Regions from separate parts of the Peribacillus sp. BM1 genome, predicted to be linked through region 1. Evidence: a T-box and tRNA genes for the amino acid it is inferred to sense, from the RefSeq annotation. Region 1 holds a T-box; the other regions hold tRNA genes.

Region 1 (7,395 bases):
ATGCGCAATCCTAGTCAGTGCACGACGAATCGCTTGTTCATCTAACACTATGGCTTTCTCAGTCATGTATGTCTCCCCTTCTCACTATATGATGGGTTTATTATCATTAAAAAATCCCCATACCAAGAAGGCATAGGGATTTTTTAGAATTGGCAACATAAGGTCGGCCAATTAATCCGTTTTCCTTCTCGGTCTCACTGGACCGATTTAAAGGTTCATATTTAACTTATTTTTATTTTATCTCTATTTCTCAAAGCTGTCAATTACTTTTAGTTAAGTAATCCAACACTTCTTCAAACTCTTTTGGAAGCGGTGCTTCGAATTCTATATACTCTTTCGATCTTGGATGTACAAATCCCAACACTCCCGCGTGTAGAGCTTGTCCATTTATATCCAATGTTTTCCTTGGACCGTATTTCGGATCTCCAGCGAGCGGATACCCGATGTATTTCATGTGAACACGAATTTGGTGGGTTCTCCCTGTCTCTAATTGGCATTCAACATGAGTGAAATTCTTGAATCGTTCGATTACCCTGAAATGAGTGACAGCGTTTTTTGAATTATCATCAGTCACAGTCATACTTTGGCGATCCTTCTTGTCACGACCAATTGGTGCATCAATCGTTCCAAAATCATGGGGAATCACACCGTGTACAATTGCTTGATATTTTCTAGTTACGGATTTATCAACCAACTGTTGTACAAGACCTTCATGGGCCATATCATTTTTAGCAACCATTAATAAACCTGATGTATCTTTATCAATACGGTGAACGATTCCCGGACGCATGACTCCATTAATTCCTGATAAATCTGTACAGTGTGCCATTAAACCGTTAACTAGTGTGCCAGAAGTATGGCCTGGTGCCGGGTGAACGACCATCCCGCGAGGTTTATTCACGACAAGAACATCACTGTCTTCATAGAAAATCTCTAAATTCATTTCTTCTGCGACAACATCCAATTCTTCAAGTTCAGGGATTGTAACGATGACCTCATCGCCTTCTTGGCATTTGTAATTCGTTTTCACAGCAACACCATTCACAAGAACATGGCCCTCTTTAATCCACTGCTGAACTTGATTACGAGACCATTCTGCGTTCAAGGTTGCTAACGCCTTGTCAATTCGCGCTTTACTTTCTGTTGATTCAATGTTGTATGTAAAATTAGTCATTCTTTCGCTCCTTTTTTTCTTGTCTTTCTGATAAAAACATATAAATTACGAGTAAGGCAACACCAATACAAAGTGCTGAGTCGGCAACATTAAATACTGGGAAGCTATAATTAAAAATGTACGTATGAACGAAATCCACTACTTCTTTTCTGATCACTCGATCAATGAAATTACCAATCGCTCCACCTAGCATTAAGCCAAGCGCTACTCCGAGAAGTTTGCTTTCTTTGCTTAATTTCTGAATGTAGTAGATGATGCCGATTATGACGACTATCGTAATCACGTAAAAGAACCACATTTGACCTTGAAGAATTCCCCAGGCAGCACCACGATTTCGATGTGAAGTGATATATAGATAATTTTCAATAATTTCTATGCTTTCCCCATATTCCATCTTTTTTACAACCAACCACTTCGTTAACTGATCAGCTGCAATAACCAACAGGGCAATTATATAATAGAACACATTCAATCCCCCAAACTAATCGCAATCTTTTCTTATGAATTGTAGCATAATCTTGATTCATTGCATAATGAAGATTGTTTTTTAATCCGAATTTTAAAAGGTCTGCCCCCACATCATGATGTTCTCTAAATATCATGATGTGGGAAACAGACCTGATGACACATCCTTATTGGATGACTAATTTAGTTTGTATAATGTTCCGTCATAACTGTAGCACAGCGAGGGCAAAGAGTTGGGTGTGCTTCGACTGTCCCTACTTTTTCTGAAACATTCCAGCAGCGTTCACATGTTTCACCTTCAGCTTTTTCAACTACGATTACGGCTTTTTCTAATTTAATTCCTTGATCAGGAGCCTCTTCCACTGTTCCACCTACTTCAAACTTAGAAACAATGAATAGTTGTTCAAGATTTTCTTCGATGCTATTCAACAAAGTCTTTTCTTTTTCATCTACATAAACCGTTACTTTGGCATTCAAAGATTTCCCAATCACTTTTTGATTTCTTGCTTCTTCTAACGCTTTGAGTACATCATCACGTAGATCTAAGAAAGCATTCCACTTTTCTTCGATGGTGTTCGTGTTGGTCACTGAATATTCTTCAGGCATCAATGTTAGCTGAGCGCTCTCCTCGGAAACACCAGGAATGAATGCCCAAACTTCATCTGCTGTATGAGAAAGGATTGGTGAAACAAGCTTAGTCAAACTTACTAGTGCTTCGTATAAGAAAGTTTGAATGGCTCTGCGATCATGGCTATCCGGTGCCTCACAATATAAAATATCCTTTGCATAATCCAAGTAGAAAGCACTTAAATCAAGCGTACAGAAATTATTGACAAGGTGATAGATGGATGCAAATTCATAGTTTTCATAGGCCAATTTTGTTTGTTTGATCAATTTATTCAATTTAATCATCATAAACTGATCGACTTCATGCAGATTTTCAAATGCAACTTTATCGGTTTCTGGATTAAATCCTTCCAAATTCCCTAAAAGGAAACGGAATGTATTTCGAATTTTACGATATACATCTGCCACTTGTTTAAGAATGGGGTCAGATACACGTACATCTGATTGATAGTCTACAGAAGCAACCCATAAACGAAGAATATCTGCTCCCAGTTGATTCATTACTTTTGCTGGTATTACGACGTTGCCAATTGACTTACTCATTTTACGACCTTCGCCATCAAGAGCAAAACCATGACTTAGTACGCCTTTATACGGCGCTTTCCCTGTTACTGCTACTGCTGTTGAAAGCGATGAGTTAAACCAACCGCGATATTGGTCTGACCCTTCTAAATACAAATCAGCAGGGCGTTGCAAGTCTTCACGCTCTTCCAAAACAGCTTGATGTGATGATCCTGAATCGAACCAAACATCCATAATATCTGTTTCTTTTGTAAACAGACCATTTGGACTACCAACATGTGAAAATCCTTCCGGAAGCAAGTCCTTCGCTTCACGTTCAAACCAAACATTTGATCCATGTTCACGGAATAAATCAGATACATGATTAATCGTCTCGTCTGTGATGATTTCCTGGCCATCTTCTGCATAAAAGACAGGAATCGGAACTCCCCAAGCACGTTGACGAGAAATACACCAGTCTCCACGGTCACGGACCATATTATACAGACGAGTTTCTCCCCAAGCTGGAACCCATTTTGTTTCTTCAATTGCTGTCAATAGATCGCTTCGGAAATCTTTAATGGATGCAAACCATTGAGCGGTTGCACGGAAGATTGTCGGTTTCTTCGTCCGCCAGTCATGTGGATATGAGTGGGTAATGAAGCTCAATTTTAATAATGCGCCAATTTCCTGTAACTTTTCGGTAATCGGTTTATTTGCCTCATCATAGAAAAGACCCGCAAACTCTCCTGCTTCTTCAGTCATAACCCCTTTTTCATCAACTGGGCACAAAACATCAAGACCGTATTTTTGACCAACGATAAAGTCATCTTCCCCGTGTCCAGGCGCAGTGTGCACACAACCAGTACCAGCATCTGTTGTTACATGTTCACCGAGCATGACAAGTGATTGACGGTCATATAGAGGGTGTTTCGCTAAAACGTGTTCTAGTTCATTCCCTTTTACCGTTTTAACAACAGTTGGATTTTCCCAAGCGATTGTCGTAGTAACTGCTTCAAGTAGTGCTTGGGCAACTACATAGTGTGTTCCATCCACTTCTACGACGACATATGTCAAATCAGGGTGAACGGAAATACCTAGGTTTGCTGGAATGGTCCAAGGAGTCGTTGTCCAGATCACGATTTTCGTGCCTTTTTCAAGGACATCTTTACCGTCTACAACATCAAACGCAACATAAATCGATGCTGAGCGTTTATCTTGGTATTCGATCTCAGCTTCAGCAAGTGCAGATTCACTTGAAGGAGACCAATAAACTGGTTTTTTCCCTTTATAAATATACCCTTTCTTCGCCATATCACCGAACACTTTAATTTGCTGTGCTTCGTATTCAGGCTTTAGAGTAATATATGGGTTTTCCCAATCGCCACGAACACCTAAACGTTTAAATTGCTCACGTTGACCATCAATTTGTTGATATGCATATTCTTCACAAAGCTTACGAAATTCTGCGACACTCATTTCTTTCCGCTTTACACCTTTTTTTGTTAAAGCCGTTTCAATCGGAAGACCGTGTGTATCCCAACCAGGTACGTATGGTGCGTGAAAACCATTCATTGATTTAAAACGAACAATGAAGTCCTTCAAAACCTTGTTTAAAGCATGCCCCATATGGATATCTCCATTTGCATAAGGTGGTCCGTCATGAAGGATGAAAAGCGGACGGCCTTTCGTTTTTTCCTGAACCTTTTGATAAATATTCATTTCTTCCCATGCTGATTGCATTTCAGGTTCTCTTTTCGGTAAATTTCCTCTCATCGGAAATTCTGTTTTTGGCATCAATAAAGTATCTTTGTATTCCATTATTCTTCCTCCATCCTATTAGAAAAGCTTAAATCGCGCCTTTTATGGAACTTCTCCTATCGTCCGCCACATCCTCTGGCGAACATTATAGCCAGCACATCCTGTATAATTCTGTTAAGCATATGGTTCTCCAAATACGTAGTCTGTATTTTGACTCCCTAAACTGGAGGCTATACGGAATTATGCTTTGCTGAATGCAGATAGACCCATTCTTCTATCAACATAAAAAATTCTGTAACGTTTTTAAGCAACAAAAAAAGTCCTCTCATCCCTAAAATAGGGACGAGAAGACTTATATTCCCGCGGTACCACCCTGGCTAGATAAAGTATTAGACAATCTTTATCCTCTCAAGCATTCGTAACGTGAATGTAACGCCTTGTTTACTGCCATTAACGGGTTCGACTCGGAACTCCAGGGTGATATTCAATACGTTCACTTATACCGGACTTCCACCATCTCCAGTTCGCTTAAATAAGTGTATGAATGCATTTACTATCCCTATCATCGTTTCATATCAATATTAAGTTGATTGTAAGAAATTATATGCGAAATAAGTGCAAAAAGTCAAGCAGGGATTATGAATCTTTGTCTGCAAATTCTGTTGCATCGACTTCATATTCCATTAGGTGGTCCCAGTCATCTGAACCTAGTAAATCTAACTGCGCTTCAACTAGCATCTTGAACCTGATCCTAAATACTTTGGATTGTTTTTTCAAATCTTCAATTTCCAGAGCAAGTTTTCTTGCTTTGCTGAGCGAATCATTAACTATCCGATCTGCGTTCTTCTCAGCTTCTTTAATTATCAACTTTGCTTCTTTTTGGGCGTTACGTTTTACTTCTTCGGCAGCCTCTTGAGCAATGATGATTGATTTATTCAGTGTTCCCTCAATATTATTAAAATGGCCAAGACGATCGTCTACTTCATTCAGTCTCTGTTCAAGTTCTTTTTTTTCCCGGAGAATCAGCTCATAATCCTTAATAATCTGATCAAGAAATTCATTTACTTCATCTTCATCATATCCACGGAAGCCTTTACTGAACTCCTTATTATGTATATCAATCGGGGTTAATGGCATGATGCACCTCCACGTATTCTCTATAAGTCTTATATTTATGACAACATTCACGTGTTTCCTACTAATTTCTTCGTTATTTTTTCCTGCCGATACTAACTCGCCATTTATCTTTTTTCGTTTTACCATCTATCGACAAGACCTTGGCTCTACCAAATCCTCTCACAGATAAAGTGTCACCTTCACGGCATTCCATTGAACCCTGCTCAGTACTTTTGAAATTGACCTTTACCTTGCCAGCAGCTAGTAAGGTTTGGGCTTTTTGTCTCGATAAATTAGTAAAGGCTGCAAGTAGGGCATCAAGTCGAAGCGATGATACGGTATGACTCTGCTCCTCCCAGTTCCCTTGCTCTACAATAATTTCTGTTAAAGAAAGCTTTTTTATAGAAACAGAAGCTTTGCCCATCTTTTCTAAGTTTGCAGTAAGATAATCCTCAATTTCCGCAGCCGCGATAAATTGAATATTCTGTCCATCTACTAAAATGTCACCAAATTTTTCACGCTTCAGACCAAGCGACATAAGTGTTCCTAGAACATGCCTATGCGTAAGCGAAATAAATTTCTTTGGATACGATATTTCGTATAAAGTCATTTGATAGTCTGCTTCCTCTGGAACATAATAATCGGGATAAATGAGGGCACGTTTGCGCTCTACCACTTCACTGCCTCCAAAAAATTGCAGCAAAGCGGCAGCATCATTTCCAACCAAAGCAAGTAAGATTTGTTGTTCACGCGGATTAAGAAAATCAGTTAATCTGGGAGAATAATTCTGCTTTACTGCCTCTATCCATCCAAGTGCACGATCAATAAACTCTTTTTCTTCCGGCCTGAAATGCTGGTAAATATTCATGAAATAATACTCCCTTTAAAAGGTTGTTCAAAAGGTCCAGTAAACAAGCTTGCGAATTTCTTTGTCACTTCGTCTCTTTAGTTCTTACGTATTACTGGATACCCGCAAGGTTTGAGACTATCGCTCGCAGAATTTCTTGGCTTTTTTGAACTCACACTATAAAAAATCTTTAGAGCCATGAGAAAATCTGCCGGATCCCATATCCTGCAAACTGCAGAGCAAGTATTGCAACAATTGGTGAAAAGTCAATCATTCCAAAAGACGGAACAAATCTTCTAAACGGTTCTAAATATGGCTCACTGATTCTAGCTAAAAACTGCCCAATCGCTGTTTCTCTTGCATTAGGAAACCATGACATTAAAATATAGGCAACTAGTGCATATGAATAAAATCTAATTACCGTTAATAAAATCCCAACTAACATTGTCATTTCGCTTTACCACCTCGCTTCTTCGTACTCCTCGTCCAAAGCAAACCCGGTAATATTTCCGGAAACATCCACATTATCCGGAGTACATAAGAATATATCTGTACCAATTTTTTGTATGTCACCACTGATCGCATAAACTGTCCCGCTTAGGAAATCGACAATACGTTTAGCTTGATCATGCTGGATTCGTTGCAAGTTTACGACAACTGCACGACGATTTTTTAAATGATCTGCTACTTCTTGGGCTTCTGCATATGCACGTGGTTCTAATAATACTACTTTAGAAGATTTTTGAACACTTTGCAAACTTACTACATTCTTATTTTCATTTTGGGAGGAATGCGCGCTTTTCGATGATTTCATTGGTTTCGCTTCCTTCACCTCTTCCTCGACCAATTCTTCTCTGTATTCATATTCATCATCTAATGCGAAATATGATTTAAATTTTGATAC
Region 2 (7,395 bases), 2.2 Mb from region 1:
CTAGATAACGAATAACAAGACATCATTGAAATAGTAAGTTCTTTTTTTTATTAACTTCGGTTAAGTTAGAAAGGGCGCACGGTGGATGCCTTGGCACTAGGAGCCGATGAAGGACGGGACTAACACCGATATGCTTCGGGGAGCTGTAAGTAAGCTTTGATCCGGAGATTTCCGAATGGGGAAACCCACTGTTCGTAATGGAACAGTATCTTTACCTGAATACATAGGGTACTGAAGGCAGACCCGGGGAACTGAAACATCTAAGTACCCGGAGGAAGAGAAAGCAAACGCGATTTCCTGAGTAGCGGCGAGCGAAACGGAAGATAGCCCAAACCAAGAGGCTTGCCTCTTGGGGTTGTAGGACACTCAACATGGAGTTACAAAGGAACGGGGTAAGTGAAGTGATCTGGAAAGATCCGTCAAAGAAGGTAAAAACCCTGTAGCTGAAACTTCGTTCCCTCCTGAGTGGATCCTGAGTACGGCGGGACACGAGAAATCCCGTCGGAAGCAGGGAGGACCATCTCCCAAGGCTAAATACTACCTAGTGACCGATAGTGAACCAGTACCGTGAGGGAAAGGTGAAAAGCACCCCGGAAGGGGAGTGAAATAGATCCTGAAACCGTGTGCCTACAAGTAGTTAGAGCCCGTTAATGGGTGATAGCGTGCCTTTTGTAGAATGAACCGGCGAGTTACGATTTCATGCAAGGTTAAGTTGATAAGACGGAGCCGCAGCGAAAGCGAGTCTGAATAGGGCGCATGAGTATGAGGTCGTAGACCCGAAACCAGGTGATCTACCCATGTCCAGGGTGAAGTTCAGGTAACACTGAATGGAGGCCCGAACCCACGTACGTTGAAAAGTGCGGGGATGAGGTGTGGGTAGCGGAGAAATTCCAATCGAACCTGGAGATAGCTGGTTCTCTCCGAAATAGCTTTAGGGCTAGCCTCGAGATGAGAGTATTGGAGGTAGAGCACTGATTGGACTAGGGGCCCCCAACGGGTTACCGAATTCAGTCAAACTCCGAATGCCAAATACTTATTCTCGGGAGTCAGACTGCGAGTGATAAGATCCGTAGTCAAGAGGGAAACAGCCCAGACCACCAGCTAAGGTCCCCAAGTTTACGTTAAGTGGAAAAGGATGTGGAGTTGCTTAGACAACCAGGATGTTGGCTCAGAAGCAGCCATCATTTAAAGAGTGCGTAATAGCTCACTGGTCGAGTGACTCTGCGCCGAAAATGTACCGGGGCTAAACGTAACACCGAAGCTGTGGATGGATACCGTATGGTATCCGTGGTAGGAGAGCGTTCTAAGGGCGTTGAAGCTAGACCGGAAGGACTGGTGGAGCGCTTAGAAGTGAGAATGCCGGTATGAGTAGCGAAAGAAGGGTGAGAATCCCTTCCACCGAATGCCTAAGGTTTCCTGAGGAAGGCTCGTCCGCTCAGGGTTAGTCGGGACCTAAGCCGAGGCTGAAAAGCGTAGGCGATGGACAACAGGTTGATATTCCTGTACCACCTATACATCGTTTGAGCGATGGGGGGACGCAGAAGGATAGGGTAAGCGCGCTGTTGGATATGCGCGTCCAAGCAGTTAGGCCGGAAACGAGGAAAATCCCGTTTCCATTAAGGCGGAGCTGTGATGGCGAGGGAAATATAGTACCGAAGTTCCTGATTCCACGCTGCCAAGAAAAGCCTCTAGTGAGATGTAGGGTGCCCGTACCGCAAACCGACACAGGTAGGCGAGGAGAGAATCCTAAGGTGTGCGAGAGAACTCTCGTTAAGGAACTCGGCAAAATGACCCCGTAACTTCGGGAGAAGGGGTGCTTTTTAGGGTGAATAGCCCGGAAAAGCCGCAGTGAATAGGCCCAGGCGACTGTTTAGCAAAAACACAGGTCTCTGCGAAGCCGCAAGGCGAAGTATAGGGGCTGACGCCTGCCCGGTGCTGGAAGGTTAAGAGGAGAGGTTAGCCGCAAGGCGAAGCTTTGAATTGAAGCCCCAGTAAACGGCGGCCGTAACTATAACGGTCCTAAGGTAGCGAAATTCCTTGTCGGGTAAGTTCCGACCCGCACGAAAGGCGTAACGATCTGGGCACTGTCTCAACGAGAGACTCGGTGAAATTATAGTACCTGTGAAGATGCAGGTTACCCGCGACAGGACGGAAAGACCCCGTGGAGCTTTACTGCAGCCTGATATTGAATTTTGGTACAGCTTGTACAGGATAGGTAGGAGCCTGTGAAGCCGGAGCGCTAGCTTCGGTCGAGGCGTCGGTGGGATACTACCCTGGCTGTATTGAAATTCTAACCCGCGCCCCTTATCGGGGCGGGAGACAGTGTCAGGCGGGCAGTTTGACTGGGGCGGTCGCCTCCTAAAATGTAACGGAGGCGCCCAAAGGTTCCCTCAGAATGGTTGGAAATCATTCGTAGAGTGTAAAGGCACAAGGGAGCTTGACTGCGAGACCTACAAGTCGAGCAGGGACGAAAGTCGGGCTTAGTGATCCGGTGGTTCCGCATGGAAGGGCCATCGCTCAACGGATAAAAGCTACCCCGGGGATAACAGGCTTATCTCCCCCAAGAGTCCACATCGACGGGGAGGTTTGGCACCTCGATGTCGGCTCATCGCATCCTGGGGCTGTAGTCGGTCCCAAGGGTTGGGCTGTTCGCCCATTAAAGCGGTACGCGAGCTGGGTTCAGAACGTCGTGAGACAGTTCGGTCCCTATCCGTCGTGGGCGCAGGAAATTTGAGAGGAGCTGTCCTTAGTACGAGAGGACCGGGATGGACGCACCGCTGGTGTACCAGTTGTTCTGCCAAGAGCATCGCTGGGTAGCTACGTGCGGACGGGATAAATGCTGAAAGCATCTAAGCATGAAGCCCCCCTCAAGATGAGATTTCCCATAGCGTAAGCTAGTAAGATCCCTGAAAGATGATCAGGTTGATAGGTCAGAGGTGGAAGCGTGGCGACATGTGGAGCTGACTGATACTAATCGATCGAGGACTTAACCAATATATATTTTAATGATGATTCTAAAGTTTGTTATCTAGTTTTGAAGGAATAAACCTTCTAACTGAATTTAGTCTGGTAATGATGGCGAAGAGGTCACACCCGTTCCCATTCCGAACACGGAAGTTAAGCTCTTCAGCGCCGATGGTAGTTGGGGGTCTCCCCCTGTGAGAGTAGGACGTTGCCAGGCTAAGCCCCTAATTAAATTAGGGGCTATTATTCTTTCTATAACTATATGCGGCCCCTTGGTCAAGCGGTTAAGACACCGCCCTTTCACGGCGGTAACACGGGTTCGAATCCCGTAGGGGTCACCATATTGGAGGATTAGCTCAGCTGGGAGAGCATCTGCCTTACAAGCAGAGGGTCGGCGGTTCGATCCCGTCATCCTCCACCATTACCTATAGTGCCGGTGTAGCTCAACTGGTAGAGCAACTGACTTGTAATCAGTAGGTTGGGGGTTCAAGTCCTCTTGCCGGCACCAGGTTTTTTTTTGTTTTCGAGCCATTAGCTCAGTTGGTAGAGCATCTGACTTTTAATCAGAGGGTCGCAGGTTCGAATCCTGCATGGCTCACCATTTATCGCGGGTGTGGCGGAATTGGCAGACGCACCAGACTTAGGATCTGGCGCCGCGAGGCGTGGGGGTTCAAGTCCCTTCACCCGCATTAATTATTACGCGGAAGTAGTTCAGTGGTAGAATACAACCTTGCCAAGGTTGGGGTCGCGGGTTCGAATCCCGTCTTCCGCTCTACTTTTCGTAAGTGCCGGGGTGGCGGAACTGGCAGACGCACAGGACTTAAAATCCTGCGGTAGGTGACTACCGTACCGGTTCGATTCCGGTCCTCGGCACCATAATATTTATACGCGCCCGTAGCTCAATTGGATAGAGCATCTGACTACGAATCAGAAGGTTGTAGGTTCGACTCCCGCCGGGCGCATTGTTTCTATACGGGAAGTAGCTCAGCTTGGTAGAGCACTTGGTTTGGGACCAAGGGGTCGCAGGTTCGAATCCTGTCTTCCCGACCATTTCAATTTTAATTATGGGGCCTTAGCTCAGCTGGGAGAGCGCCTGCCTTGCACGCAGGAGGTCAGCGGTTCGATCCCGCTAGGCTCCACCATTATTATGATTATTGTATACGCTTATTTATTTGGCGGCGTAGCTCAGCTGGCTAGAGCGTACGGTTCATACCCGTGAGGTCGGGGGTTCGATCCCCTCTGCCGCTACCAAATCATGAAGGATCTTTAGCTCAGCTGGTTAGAGCAGACGGCTCATAACCGTCTGGTCGTAGGTTCGAGTCCTACAAGATCCACCACTATTTATTCGGAGGTATACCCAAGCCCGGCTGAAGGGATCGGTCTTGAAAACCGACAGGGGAGTCAAATCCCGCGGGGGTTCGAATCCCTCTACCTCCTCCATTTTTTAAAAAAAGATCACACAATTCATATCGTCGCGGGGTGGAGCAGTTCGGTAGCTCGTCGGGCTCATAACCCGAAGGTCGCAGGTTCAAATCCTGTCCCCGCAATCTGGTCCGGTAGTTCAGTTGGTTAGAATGCCTGCCTGTCACGCAGGAGGTCGCGGGTTCGAGTCCCGTCCGGACCGCCATTTTTATTCTAGTAGGGTCACCTACTGTTGATATACATTGTGTGGCTCAGTAGCTCAGTCGGTAGAGCAAAGGACTGAAAATCCTTGTGTCGGCGGTTCGATTCCGTCCTGAGCCATCATTAGCTTAATACGGAGGGGTAGCGAAGTGGCTAAACGCGGCGGACTGTAAATCCGCTCCTTCGGGTTCGGCAGTTCGAATCTGCCCCCCTCCACCATTGTGTAGTTTAAAGATAGAATAGAGGTCTTCGGAACTTCCGAAGAAGGTTGTGAACCCATTTATTTTATATTATTGGGCTATAGCCAAGCGGTAAGGCAACGGATTTTGATTCCGTCATGCGAAGGTTCGAACCCTTCTAGCCCAGTCATGGCAGCATAGCCAAGTGGTAAGGCAGAGGTCTGCAAAACCTTCACCCCCGGTTCAAATCCGGGTGCTGCCTTAATCATGCCGGTGTGGCGGAATTGGCAGACGCGCACGACTCAAAATCGTGTTCCGTAAGGAGTGCCGGTTCGACCCCGGCCACCGGTATCGAAGCGAGACATATTTTGCGGGTGTAGTTTAGTGGTAAAACCTCAGCCTTCCAAGCTGATGATGAGAGTTCGATTCTCTTCACCCGCTCCAAAGAATGGGCCTATAGCTCAGCTGGTTAGAGCGCACGCCTGATAAGCGTGAGGTCGATGGTTCGAGTCCATTTAGGCCCACCATAATCCTATATTTTTTGTTCCGCAGTAGCTCAGTGGTAGAGCATTCGGCTGTTAACCGAACGGTCGTAGGTTCGAGTCCTACCTGCGGAGCCATTTTTTTTATATGGGGAAGTACTCAAGAGGCTGAAGAGGCGCCCCTGCTAAGGGTGTAGGTCGGGTAACCGGCGCGAGGGTTCAAATCCCTCCTTTAGAAAAGGTGCATACATCTACGTATGCATCTTTTTTATTTGACTTTTTTAGAATGGTCTACTACCTCATTACTCATTTACATAATAAATGGGGAGTCCTTTATCCATCTAGCGTTTATTGCTTTTTATTAGGATAAACATTTCTATTCTTTCCTTGTACATCATTTCCGATATATGCTTCATATTCTTCTGTAAAGCCTTCTGTTTCGTCTTCATTATTATAAAGAGTATCATAACTCTCATGGTCGCCACTGTAGTCGGAAGGTGTCTCCGAAGTTCCAAAACGAGCAACCTCAGCAAAGCTATCTTCTTTGTCAGTAATTTCACTTCCAAGGCGTCGATTTTCGAAATGGTTTCCTAAAGATGGGATAAGTACATCTTCTTCTACAGGTCGTGCTGGAATAGTGTTTTGTGTTTGAGCGTGTTCAAAACAATGTAGTGTGGCTGGAACTGCTTCGAGTCGCTCCATAGAAATGGTATTACCACAAACTTTACAATGACCATATTTACCTTCATTTATAGCTTCAAGGGCTGCGTTAATTTTCTCAATTTCGGATTTAGCGTGATCATTCAACGCCATAATTCTCTCTTTATCAAAAAGCTCAGTACCCATATCGGCTGGGTGGTTATCATAAGAAGATAATTCATCTACGGATTCTTTTTGACTCACTTTCACTAAGGTTTCTTCATCACTTTGAATTTGTTCTTGGAGTTGTTCTTTTTCTAAAAGTAATTTTTCTTTTAAAATTTGAATTTGTTTAGTAGTAGCCATTTTATTTCACTCCTTAGGAGATTTTTTTATCGTATATGTACATTACCCGAATAGGTGTTGGTAGAAACGTTGAGGGAGTATGAAAAAAGAGGAGGTTGATAAAGACTTCTTTAACCTTTTGATAGTAACAACGAAAAAAAGGATGTCCCAAAAGCAAAGGGTCAGACCCCGCAAAAACTAAATGCAGTATAGAATAAGTGTAAGAAACACTACATACTGATTTAGAGTGCGAGGTCAGACCCTTTTGTGACATCCACTTTTTCATTAAACAAAATAACTAATCAATAATCCTATAGATAGAAGTAATCCGAAAATGGTGTTTGTTTGGGCAGTTGCTTTCATGGCGGGCATCATTTCAATCGGAATGGTTTTGCCAACAAAGCCTTTTGTTGCTTTTGCAGCCTTAGGGATGCTTAATAGAGTTAGCAGAATCCATGGTGTTACAACTCCTAATGCAACAATTACAATAATCCATAGGTAGGCAATAGCAAACATGGCAACCATGAAGCGTATTCCTTTTTCACGTCCTAGTAAAATTGGCAGCGTGCGTCGACCGTTTGCTTTGTCACCATCATGGTCACGTAGGTTATTAGACATATTAATTAAGCCGACTAGAATAAGGCTAGGTACTGATACGATTGCAACTGTGCTTGAAACATGACCAGTTTGGATGAAATAAGCAATGAGTATAATGACGTAGCCCATGAAAAATCCTGAAAAAAGTTCACCAAATGGTGTAGATGAAATAGGAATGGGCCCGCCTGTATACAAGTAACCGATAAGCATGCAGATTAAACCAACTGCAGCAAGCCACCATGAGGACACAGCACAGATATACACGCCAAGTAAAAGAGCGATTGCATAAAAGCTGAGTGCCAAATTCATGATCAACTTCGGCGTCATTCCATGGCGAACGATTCCACCACCAATGCCAACTGATTCAGCGGTATCTAGACCGCGTTTAAAGTCATAGTATTCATTAAATAAATTAGTAGCTGCTTGAATTAATAGGCTGGCAATTAGCATTGCTGCAAAGAGGATCCAGTTTACTTCCTCTGCTATTAAAGCGAGCAAGGTACCAATGAGTACAGGGACAAACGCCGCTGTCAACGTATGTGGGCGAATCAGTTCCCACCAAATCT
Region 3 (7,395 bases), on a different replicon from region 1:
AGCTACGTGCGGACGGGATAAATGCTGAAAGCATCTAAGCATGAAGCCCCCCTCAAGATGAGATTTCCCATAGCGTAAGCTAGTAAGATCCCTGAAAGATGATCAGGTTGATAGGTCAGAGGTGGAAGCGTGGCGACATGTGGAGCTGACTGATACTAATCGATCGAGGACTTAACCAATATATATTTTAATGATGATTCTAAAGTTTGTTATCTAGTTTTGAAGGAATAAACCTTCTAACTGAATTTAGTCTGGTAATGATGGCGAAGAGGTCACACCCGTTCCCATTCCGAACACGGAAGTTAAGCTCTTCAGCGCCGATGGTAGTTGGGGGTCTCCCCCTGTGAGAGTAGGACGTTGCCAGGCTAAGCCCCTAATTAAATTAGGGGCTATTATTCTTTCTATAACTATATGCGGCCCCTTGGTCAAGCGGTTAAGACACCGCCCTTTCACGGCGGTAACACGGGTTCGAATCCCGTAGGGGTCACCATATTGGAGGATTAGCTCAGCTGGGAGAGCATCTGCCTTACAAGCAGAGGGTCGGCGGTTCGATCCCGTCATCCTCCACCATTACCTATAGTGCCGGTGTAGCTCAACTGGTAGAGCAACTGACTTGTAATCAGTAGGTTGGGGGTTCAAGTCCTCTTGCCGGCACCAGGTTTTTTTTTGTTTTCGAGCCATTAGCTCAGTTGGTAGAGCATCTGACTTTTAATCAGAGGGTCGCAGGTTCGAATCCTGCATGGCTCACCATTTATCGCGGGTGTGGCGGAATTGGCAGACGCACCAGACTTAGGATCTGGCGCCGCGAGGCGTGGGGGTTCAAGTCCCTTCACCCGCATTAATTATTACGCGGAAGTAGTTCAGTGGTAGAATACAACCTTGCCAAGGTTGGGGTCGCGGGTTCGAATCCCGTCTTCCGCTCTACTTTTCGTAAGTGCCGGGGTGGCGGAACTGGCAGACGCACAGGACTTAAAATCCTGCGGTAGGTGACTACCGTACCGGTTCGATTCCGGTCCTCGGCACCATAATATTTATACGCGCCCGTAGCTCAATTGGATAGAGCATCTGACTACGAATCAGAAGGTTGTAGGTTCGACTCCCGCCGGGCGCATTGTTTCTATACGGGAAGTAGCTCAGCTTGGTAGAGCACTTGGTTTGGGACCAAGGGGTCGCAGGTTCGAATCCTGTCTTCCCGACCATTTCAATTTTAATTATGGGGCCTTAGCTCAGCTGGGAGAGCGCCTGCCTTGCACGCAGGAGGTCAGCGGTTCGATCCCGCTAGGCTCCACCATTATTATGATTATTGTATACGCTTATTTATTTGGCGGCGTAGCTCAGCTGGCTAGAGCGTACGGTTCATACCCGTGAGGTCGGGGGTTCGATCCCCTCTGCCGCTACCAAATCATGAAGGATCTTTAGCTCAGCTGGTTAGAGCAGACGGCTCATAACCGTCTGGTCGTAGGTTCGAGTCCTACAAGATCCACCACTATTTATTCGGAGGTATACCCAAGCCCGGCTGAAGGGATCGGTCTTGAAAACCGACAGGGGAGTCAAATCCCGCGGGGGTTCGAATCCCTCTACCTCCTCCATTTTTTAAAAAAAGATCACACAATTCATATCGTCGCGGGGTGGAGCAGTTCGGTAGCTCGTCGGGCTCATAACCCGAAGGTCGCAGGTTCAAATCCTGTCCCCGCAATCTGGTCCGGTAGTTCAGTTGGTTAGAATGCCTGCCTGTCACGCAGGAGGTCGCGGGTTCGAGTCCCGTCCGGACCGCCATTTTTATTCTAGTAGGGTCACCTACTGTTGATATACATTGTGTGGCTCAGTAGCTCAGTCGGTAGAGCAAAGGACTGAAAATCCTTGTGTCGGCGGTTCGATTCCGTCCTGAGCCATCATTAGCTTAATACGGAGGGGTAGCGAAGTGGCTAAACGCGGCGGACTGTAAATCCGCTCCTTCGGGTTCGGCAGTTCGAATCTGCCCCCCTCCACCATTGTGTAGTTTAAAGATAGAATAGAGGTCTTCGGAACTTCCGAAGAAGGTTGTGAACCCATTTATTTTATATTATTGGGCTATAGCCAAGCGGTAAGGCAACGGATTTTGATTCCGTCATGCGAAGGTTCGAACCCTTCTAGCCCAGTCATGGCAGCATAGCCAAGTGGTAAGGCAGAGGTCTGCAAAACCTTCACCCCCGGTTCAAATCCGGGTGCTGCCTTAATCATGCCGGTGTGGCGGAATTGGCAGACGCGCACGACTCAAAATCGTGTTCCGTAAGGAGTGCCGGTTCGACCCCGGCCACCGGTATCGAAGCGAGACATATTTTGCGGGTGTAGTTTAGTGGTAAAACCTCAGCCTTCCAAGCTGATGATGAGAGTTCGATTCTCTTCACCCGCTCCAAAGAATGGGCCTATAGCTCAGCTGGTTAGAGCGCACGCCTGATAAGCGTGAGGTCGATGGTTCGAGTCCATTTAGGCCCACCATAATCCTATATTTTTTGTTCCGCAGTAGCTCAGTGGTAGAGCATTCGGCTGTTAACCGAACGGTCGTAGGTTCGAGTCCTACCTGCGGAGCCATTTTTTTTATATGGGGAAGTACTCAAGAGGCTGAAGAGGCGCCCCTGCTAAGGGTGTAGGTCGGGTAACCGGCGCGAGGGTTCAAATCCCTCCTTCTCCGCCACACATAGGATGCGCCTTTAGCTCAGCAGGATAGAGCAACGGCCTTCTAAGCCGTCGGTCAGAGGTTCGAATCCTCTAAGGCGCGTAAAGACTAACCAACTAAGGTTAGTTTTTTTTGTTTGTTCATTCAGTCTGCGAGCAAAACAAGACCGTATCGAACCAATTCATTCGTCTCATGGCACTTTAGGTAACTCTAGTGAACAAATGATACATAAAACAAAAAATAAATTGCTTATAATGCGTTTCTCAGCATCATTTATTTTAAAAAAATTTTTTTCTTGTGTAAGTTCCGAAAGGGTTGCGAATGAGTTCGGAACCTTCCAAATGGGCAGGGATGAACAGGGATAAAAGCAAGCTTGCAGTGGTAGGCTGGCGATGGATCTTTAAAAGTTAATACACAACAGAATGGGTGGCAGCTTTTTAGGCGGTTAATATCCTTTAGCTTTAGTCTCTATATAGAAAAGCTCTTAAATATCTGGACTTTGCTAGTTTTGTAGGTTTATAATTCTATTAAATAAAAAACTTAATATGGACAAATAAAAAAGCCATTTCCATATGCTAAAGGCTGGTAACCTTTAACGGAAATGACTTTAACCCTGTTTCACAACTTCTCAAGGACGGGAACAGGTAAAATAACAATTTGATATGCCTATTATAACGGGTTTATAGAGAGAATTTCAACCGTTAACTTTTAATAATTTTAAAAAAGTAGGCTACCAAAGGTGTATTTTACCGTTTTTCTAATCCAGTTGTGATTGGTAAAAGGGTAAAGTAGGCCTTTTTCTTTGTCTTCTGGGAAGGAAGAAAAGTCATGTTAGTAGCAGGCAGAATCGAAAATTTTAAAGAATTTAGCAAGTTTAAAAACATAAAAAAATTTAATAACACCATTGAAATGTTCCTAGCCGAGCATAAAAAAGATTTCACTAAGGGAGAACTAGTCGCGTTCAAACGCTTGGTTAGGTTCTCAGCAAAATATGCAGGTGTGGCTAATGCCAAGATCGGAACTTTACTAAAAGCCATCAATGAAAAACTGAAAGGGTTTGGCGTAAGTCGTTCCACTTTTGAAAGAATGCTAAGAAAAGCGAAAGATTTAGGTATTCTATCGGTTGAAAATACGGCTAAATCCAAAGGTGGAAAAGGGCATAATGTCTATATTTTTAATACAATTGATGTATTAAAAAAGGAAAAATTGACGTATTGTGGGGATCACGAGAAACCTTGCGACAGTAAGGGTGAAGGGTATAATTTTGAAAGAGAAACTAGTAATCTTTTAGAAACTAGCAATACTAAAAAGATAAAAAAACGTAAGGAAACGCATTTAGATTCTACTTTTACGGCTTCTTATGTTTCAAAAGAATTTGTCCAGGCTGTTAAGCCTTTCTTTAATCATGCAGCTACGATCGAAGACCTTTGGAAAAGCGTTTTTCTTGATACAAAGGGGATAAAAAACATAGTAGAACCTGAAATCATTACATATACGGCCATAGCTGCCTTTAAACAAGCAATCAGAGCCTCTAAAAAAGGGAAAATCAGAACGACCTTAGCTGCCTTCTTCACAGGAACTTTTAAAAACCTAATGGATAAGGCTTACTTTGCTATTCCTTTAGAAGAAATCCATGAAAGAATCAGCCATTGAAACAAGAAATAATATCTTAAAACAAACTAATTTAGATAAAATTATCTTCTTTAAAAACCGTAAAACACACCGCAACAAAGATAGATCTCAAAGAGAGCTCAATGTCTGTTTCATTTGCGGTTTTACTTTGCAGTAAATCCCTGTCTGTTTACGGGCTCGGCCGGGCTCCTCCTTTTTCGTAAACACCAGAAGACCTCGCCTATACTACGTAAACATAGCCGAGGTCTTCTGGTACTCTAAAGTTGTTGCCGGCCGAGGGTGGAAGAAGTAGCAAGTAGGTTTATGTATAAATGGAGAGATTAGTTTGGGGAAAAGATTAAAAAATATGGATATAGTGGTTTAGAAATAAAAGATGTAGAACGAGTAAAAAATACGAATGATGTGAGAATTAGAGGATGCTGTTTGCTGATTTATTTGTAGTGTTTTTTAGTTCCGAAGATAGATTCGAAGGGTTCCAAAAGGGGGGGATTCGAAAAAAATAGGAATTTTGTTTATGGTTTTTGTAATGTATTTTTAAAAAAACGTCGTTCATGCTGTTTATTAGGCTTTCTATGGCGTTTTATCTTTTTTTGAGTACAAATGTAAGTATAAAGATTTAAGATGTTATAAACACCCCTTAAAGGACCTTGAAGACCTTGCTGATTTATTATTTTTAATTCATTTTTCACAATAATTCTCCAGTTTTATCTTAAACTTCTTCTCAATCTATGTATTAGGGCTACCCGAACCTTCTGAATTTTGACAGGTGTGGAATGGTAGCCAAACCGCCTGTTCCTCCATTCTTCATGTTGGTGTCGTATTTTTTTACTCTATATAGGGACTCTTGGTAACACAGTTCACCTCAGCCAACCTCACATCTCTAAACCAGGGGTAGTTGGGACTGTTTCCCTTCCGGCTCGGAAACGGGTATTCTGTATCGCTCATATGAGCCGTATAATCTCTAATTACTTCCCGCAGCTTGATCGGAACTATAGAGCCGCAACGCCCATTTCGTATCTTCAATTTCTTTGGCCGTTCGTAACGGCTGCACGTTCTTTTCTTTCATGATTTCCCTCTATTATCATACGTTGAATGTATGATAATAGAGGGAAATCAAAAGTACCCAGTGCTACCAATAATTTGAATGTACGAAAATACCTAAAATCATACATTCAAAAAACTTCCTATTCAACTAAAGAAGAAAAGAAGAAGAGAAGAAGAGAAGAAATAAACGTTTATTCGTTGGAAAAATGGTTGATTCCTTCTTTTCTTCTTTCCATGCAGCGCAGTAGAGTTTGCTACTTGAATAGATTTCAGTCTGGCCACATGGTAAGTAAATTTGCAAAATGTCTTCTACTTAATCTCCTTTAAATACTTCTCCAAAGCCTCTTCAATCAAAATATAGATGTTTTTTTCATGGACAAGGGCTTGCATTTTTAATTCTTTATGCAGATCTGTACGTAGATCAAAGGATACGCGTTTTCTTTCCACTTTTATTTCATCCTTTCTTGTTTCGTTGATTTCTTTATTCAAATAAACGTTGGTATCTTCTTCGCCTACTATTTCGGCTAATGCTTGGGTTGGAGTGATTATTTGTTGCATACGTTTCATTTTTTTTATGTCATTTACTTTGGACACGCTCAATCAACTCCTTGTAGAAACGGTTGTATTGGTCTAATGCCTTTTTTAATTCTGGGTTCTTATTAAATCCATAGAGAGCTAATCTGCCCACTGGTGCTTTTCTCGTAATGGTTGTTTGAAAGACTTCGTTAGGATAGTCCTCCTCAATCATTTCTTTAAACGCTTTTGAATCGCTTCTACGTACATCGTTCATGGTGCGTAAAATCCCAACGACTTGTGTATCTCTATGACCGAAATTTCTAGCGCCTTCAACAGAGTCCATAAAATTAGGAATCGCCGAGTAACACCAGCTTGAACATTCAAACATGACAACTACGTGTTCGCTTGCGCATAAGGCATTTGTGGTTTGTTCACTAAGTGATGGTGGGGTATCAATTACGATAAAATCATATTGATCCCTAACTTGATCAAGAATTTGATCGAGGATTAAGCTAGGGTTCCCCTTAAATGGGAGAGTGTCGCCTTGATAAGTTTTCCCGGTATAAATCCAGCGAGGAAATGTAGCTAAAAAGTTGTTGGCAGGAAGCAGATCTAAATGATCGGTGATAGAAACAATATACTTTTCTACGTCGTTTTGTTGCATCGCTTCTAATATAGATTTTCCCATAAACTCATTAGATGGTTGTTCAGATAAAAATTCAGTCAAGTTTCCTTGAGAATCCATATCCACGGCCAGTACACGGTAGCCATCTTCTTTTAGCAAATAGGATAATATGCCCGTTGTAGTGGATTTGCCGCATCCGCCTTTTTGGATTCCCATTGTAATGGTAATGGCCAATCTTCGCACCTTCCTTCTTTAAAAGTTGTTGCCTACTTTCCTTATTCGATAATAGTTGAACAACTCCTTCTTGTTAAGTGGGGGATAAAAACCTTTATATATCAGGCTGTATACGTATTTTTCAAACATTCATACAGGGACATTAAGGTGTTGAAGTTGTATTTATAATTCCTTAACTAGCTGTTTTTAAGATTGATATATTCTTAAGATAAACTCGATAGAATATATATAGGATTACTTTCATACCTTAAACAGAATAAAATGCATTTTATATAATTTAAATAAGGGCAAAAAGGGGGGTTGGTATCATTTAAATACCCAACTCCTTTTATTTCCTCTTAAATTCAAAAAACTAAAAATTAGCTTGCAACTACACTCCTTTTAACCAATCTTCAATCTGTATCTTCGCCTTTTCAATATCCTTTTTTTCTAAAGTAGTATTTTCAGGCTCCATAATATTAAGCGTTTCGTATAAGTCTTGTTTGACCGTTTCAAAAATCTGCACAGCATTGGCTTGCTCCACATCCAGAAACCTCTGTATTTCACTGATTGATTTCTCTTCCACAAACCAATACGGTAAAGGATCTTTTGATTTTCTAAAATCTGAAATTAAATGCATAAGAATGTTTTCAGATGATGCAATACCTTCATTAGGTCCTGAAGAACGTAACACTTTCGTTATGTACCC

What was found. A T-box is a leader RNA that pairs with one kind of tRNA and senses whether it is charged. The one in region 1 lies ahead of ileS (isoleucine--tRNA ligase), so its partner is inferred to be a tRNA-Ile.
Region 2: it has a tRNA-Ile gene. The T-box ahead of ileS (isoleucine--tRNA ligase) is inferred to sense a tRNA for this amino acid. The anticodon was not compared.
Region 3: it has a tRNA-Ile gene. The T-box ahead of ileS (isoleucine--tRNA ligase) is inferred to sense a tRNA for this amino acid. The anticodon was not compared.

Annotation. Positions count from the first base shown of each region.
Region 1 is NZ_CM155259.1:2,521,302-2,528,696, reverse strand. Features, by position in the region: gene pyrR (bifunctional pyr operon transcriptional regulator/uracil phosphoribosyltransferase PyrR) at 1-66, opposite strand, end outside; gene AC1MGI_RS12155 (RluA family pseudouridine synthase) at 260-1,174, opposite strand; gene lspA (signal peptidase II) at 1,167-1,640, opposite strand; gene ileS (isoleucine--tRNA ligase) at 1,823-4,588, opposite strand; T-box leader at 4,864-5,103, opposite strand; gene AC1MGI_RS12140 (DivIVA domain-containing protein) at 5,165-5,665, opposite strand; gene AC1MGI_RS12135 (YlmH family RNA-binding protein) at 5,739-6,512, opposite strand; gene AC1MGI_RS12130 (YggT family protein) at 6,682-6,942, opposite strand; gene AC1MGI_RS12125 (cell division protein SepF) at 6,949-7,395, opposite strand, start outside.
Region 2 is NZ_CM155259.1:357,513-364,907, reverse strand. Features, by position in the region: rRNA gene AC1MGI_RS01865 (23S ribosomal RNA) at 59-2,994, shown strand; rRNA gene rrf (5S ribosomal RNA) at 3,066-3,181, shown strand; tRNA gene AC1MGI_RS01855 (tRNA-Glu) at 3,231-3,305, shown strand; tRNA gene AC1MGI_RS01850 (tRNA-Val) at 3,310-3,385, shown strand; tRNA gene AC1MGI_RS01845 (tRNA-Thr) at 3,397-3,472, shown strand; tRNA gene AC1MGI_RS01840 (tRNA-Lys) at 3,490-3,565, shown strand; tRNA gene AC1MGI_RS01835 (tRNA-Leu) at 3,572-3,653, shown strand; tRNA gene AC1MGI_RS01830 (tRNA-Gly) at 3,665-3,736, shown strand; tRNA gene AC1MGI_RS01825 (tRNA-Leu) at 3,752-3,840, shown strand; tRNA gene AC1MGI_RS01820 (tRNA-Arg) at 3,853-3,926, shown strand; tRNA gene AC1MGI_RS01815 (tRNA-Pro) at 3,938-4,014, shown strand; tRNA gene AC1MGI_RS01810 (tRNA-Ala) at 4,031-4,106, shown strand; tRNA gene AC1MGI_RS01805 (tRNA-Met) at 4,139-4,215, shown strand; tRNA gene AC1MGI_RS01800 (tRNA-Ile) at 4,225-4,301, shown strand; tRNA gene AC1MGI_RS01795 (tRNA-Ser) at 4,312-4,404, shown strand; tRNA gene AC1MGI_RS01790 (tRNA-Met) at 4,438-4,511, shown strand; tRNA gene AC1MGI_RS01785 (tRNA-Asp) at 4,515-4,591, shown strand; tRNA gene AC1MGI_RS01780 (tRNA-Phe) at 4,635-4,707, shown strand; tRNA gene AC1MGI_RS01775 (tRNA-Tyr) at 4,723-4,806, shown strand; tRNA gene AC1MGI_RS01770 (tRNA-Gln) at 4,882-4,953, shown strand; tRNA gene AC1MGI_RS01765 (tRNA-Cys) at 4,958-5,028, shown strand; tRNA gene AC1MGI_RS01760 (tRNA-Leu) at 5,036-5,117, shown strand; tRNA gene AC1MGI_RS01755 (tRNA-Gly) at 5,137-5,210, shown strand; tRNA gene AC1MGI_RS01750 (tRNA-Ile) at 5,217-5,293, shown strand; tRNA gene AC1MGI_RS01745 (tRNA-Asn) at 5,312-5,386, shown strand; tRNA gene AC1MGI_RS01740 (tRNA-Ser) at 5,402-5,483, shown strand; gene AC1MGI_RS01735 (TraR/DksA C4-type zinc finger protein) at 5,597-6,253, opposite strand; gene AC1MGI_RS01730 (1,4-dihydroxy-2-naphthoate polyprenyltransferase) at 6,518-7,395, opposite strand, start outside.
Region 3 is NZ_JBWXPJ010000005.1:3,689-11,083, forward strand. Features, by position in the region: rRNA gene AC1MGI_RS22295 (23S ribosomal RNA) at 1-179, shown strand, start outside; rRNA gene rrf (5S ribosomal RNA) at 251-366, shown strand; tRNA gene AC1MGI_RS22305 (tRNA-Glu) at 416-490, shown strand; tRNA gene AC1MGI_RS22310 (tRNA-Val) at 495-570, shown strand; tRNA gene AC1MGI_RS22315 (tRNA-Thr) at 582-657, shown strand; tRNA gene AC1MGI_RS22320 (tRNA-Lys) at 675-750, shown strand; tRNA gene AC1MGI_RS22325 (tRNA-Leu) at 757-838, shown strand; tRNA gene AC1MGI_RS22330 (tRNA-Gly) at 850-921, shown strand; tRNA gene AC1MGI_RS22335 (tRNA-Leu) at 937-1,025, shown strand; tRNA gene AC1MGI_RS22340 (tRNA-Arg) at 1,038-1,111, shown strand; tRNA gene AC1MGI_RS22345 (tRNA-Pro) at 1,123-1,199, shown strand; tRNA gene AC1MGI_RS22350 (tRNA-Ala) at 1,216-1,291, shown strand; tRNA gene AC1MGI_RS22355 (tRNA-Met) at 1,324-1,400, shown strand; tRNA gene AC1MGI_RS22360 (tRNA-Ile) at 1,410-1,486, shown strand; tRNA gene AC1MGI_RS22365 (tRNA-Ser) at 1,497-1,589, shown strand; tRNA gene AC1MGI_RS22370 (tRNA-Met) at 1,623-1,696, shown strand; tRNA gene AC1MGI_RS22375 (tRNA-Asp) at 1,700-1,776, shown strand; tRNA gene AC1MGI_RS22380 (tRNA-Phe) at 1,820-1,892, shown strand; tRNA gene AC1MGI_RS22385 (tRNA-Tyr) at 1,908-1,991, shown strand; tRNA gene AC1MGI_RS22390 (tRNA-Gln) at 2,067-2,138, shown strand; tRNA gene AC1MGI_RS22395 (tRNA-Cys) at 2,143-2,213, shown strand; tRNA gene AC1MGI_RS22400 (tRNA-Leu) at 2,221-2,302, shown strand; tRNA gene AC1MGI_RS22405 (tRNA-Gly) at 2,322-2,395, shown strand; tRNA gene AC1MGI_RS22410 (tRNA-Ile) at 2,402-2,478, shown strand; tRNA gene AC1MGI_RS22415 (tRNA-Asn) at 2,497-2,571, shown strand; tRNA gene AC1MGI_RS22420 (tRNA-Ser) at 2,584-2,674, shown strand; tRNA gene AC1MGI_RS22425 (tRNA-Arg) at 2,685-2,758, shown strand; gene AC1MGI_RS22430 (hypothetical protein) at 3,485-4,309, shown strand; gene AC1MGI_RS22435 (hypothetical protein) at 4,801-4,977, opposite strand; gene AC1MGI_RS22440 (hypothetical protein) at 5,642-5,926, opposite strand; gene AC1MGI_RS22445 (ParA family protein) at 5,910-6,707, opposite strand; gene AC1MGI_RS22450 (replication initiation protein) at 7,078-7,395, opposite strand, start outside.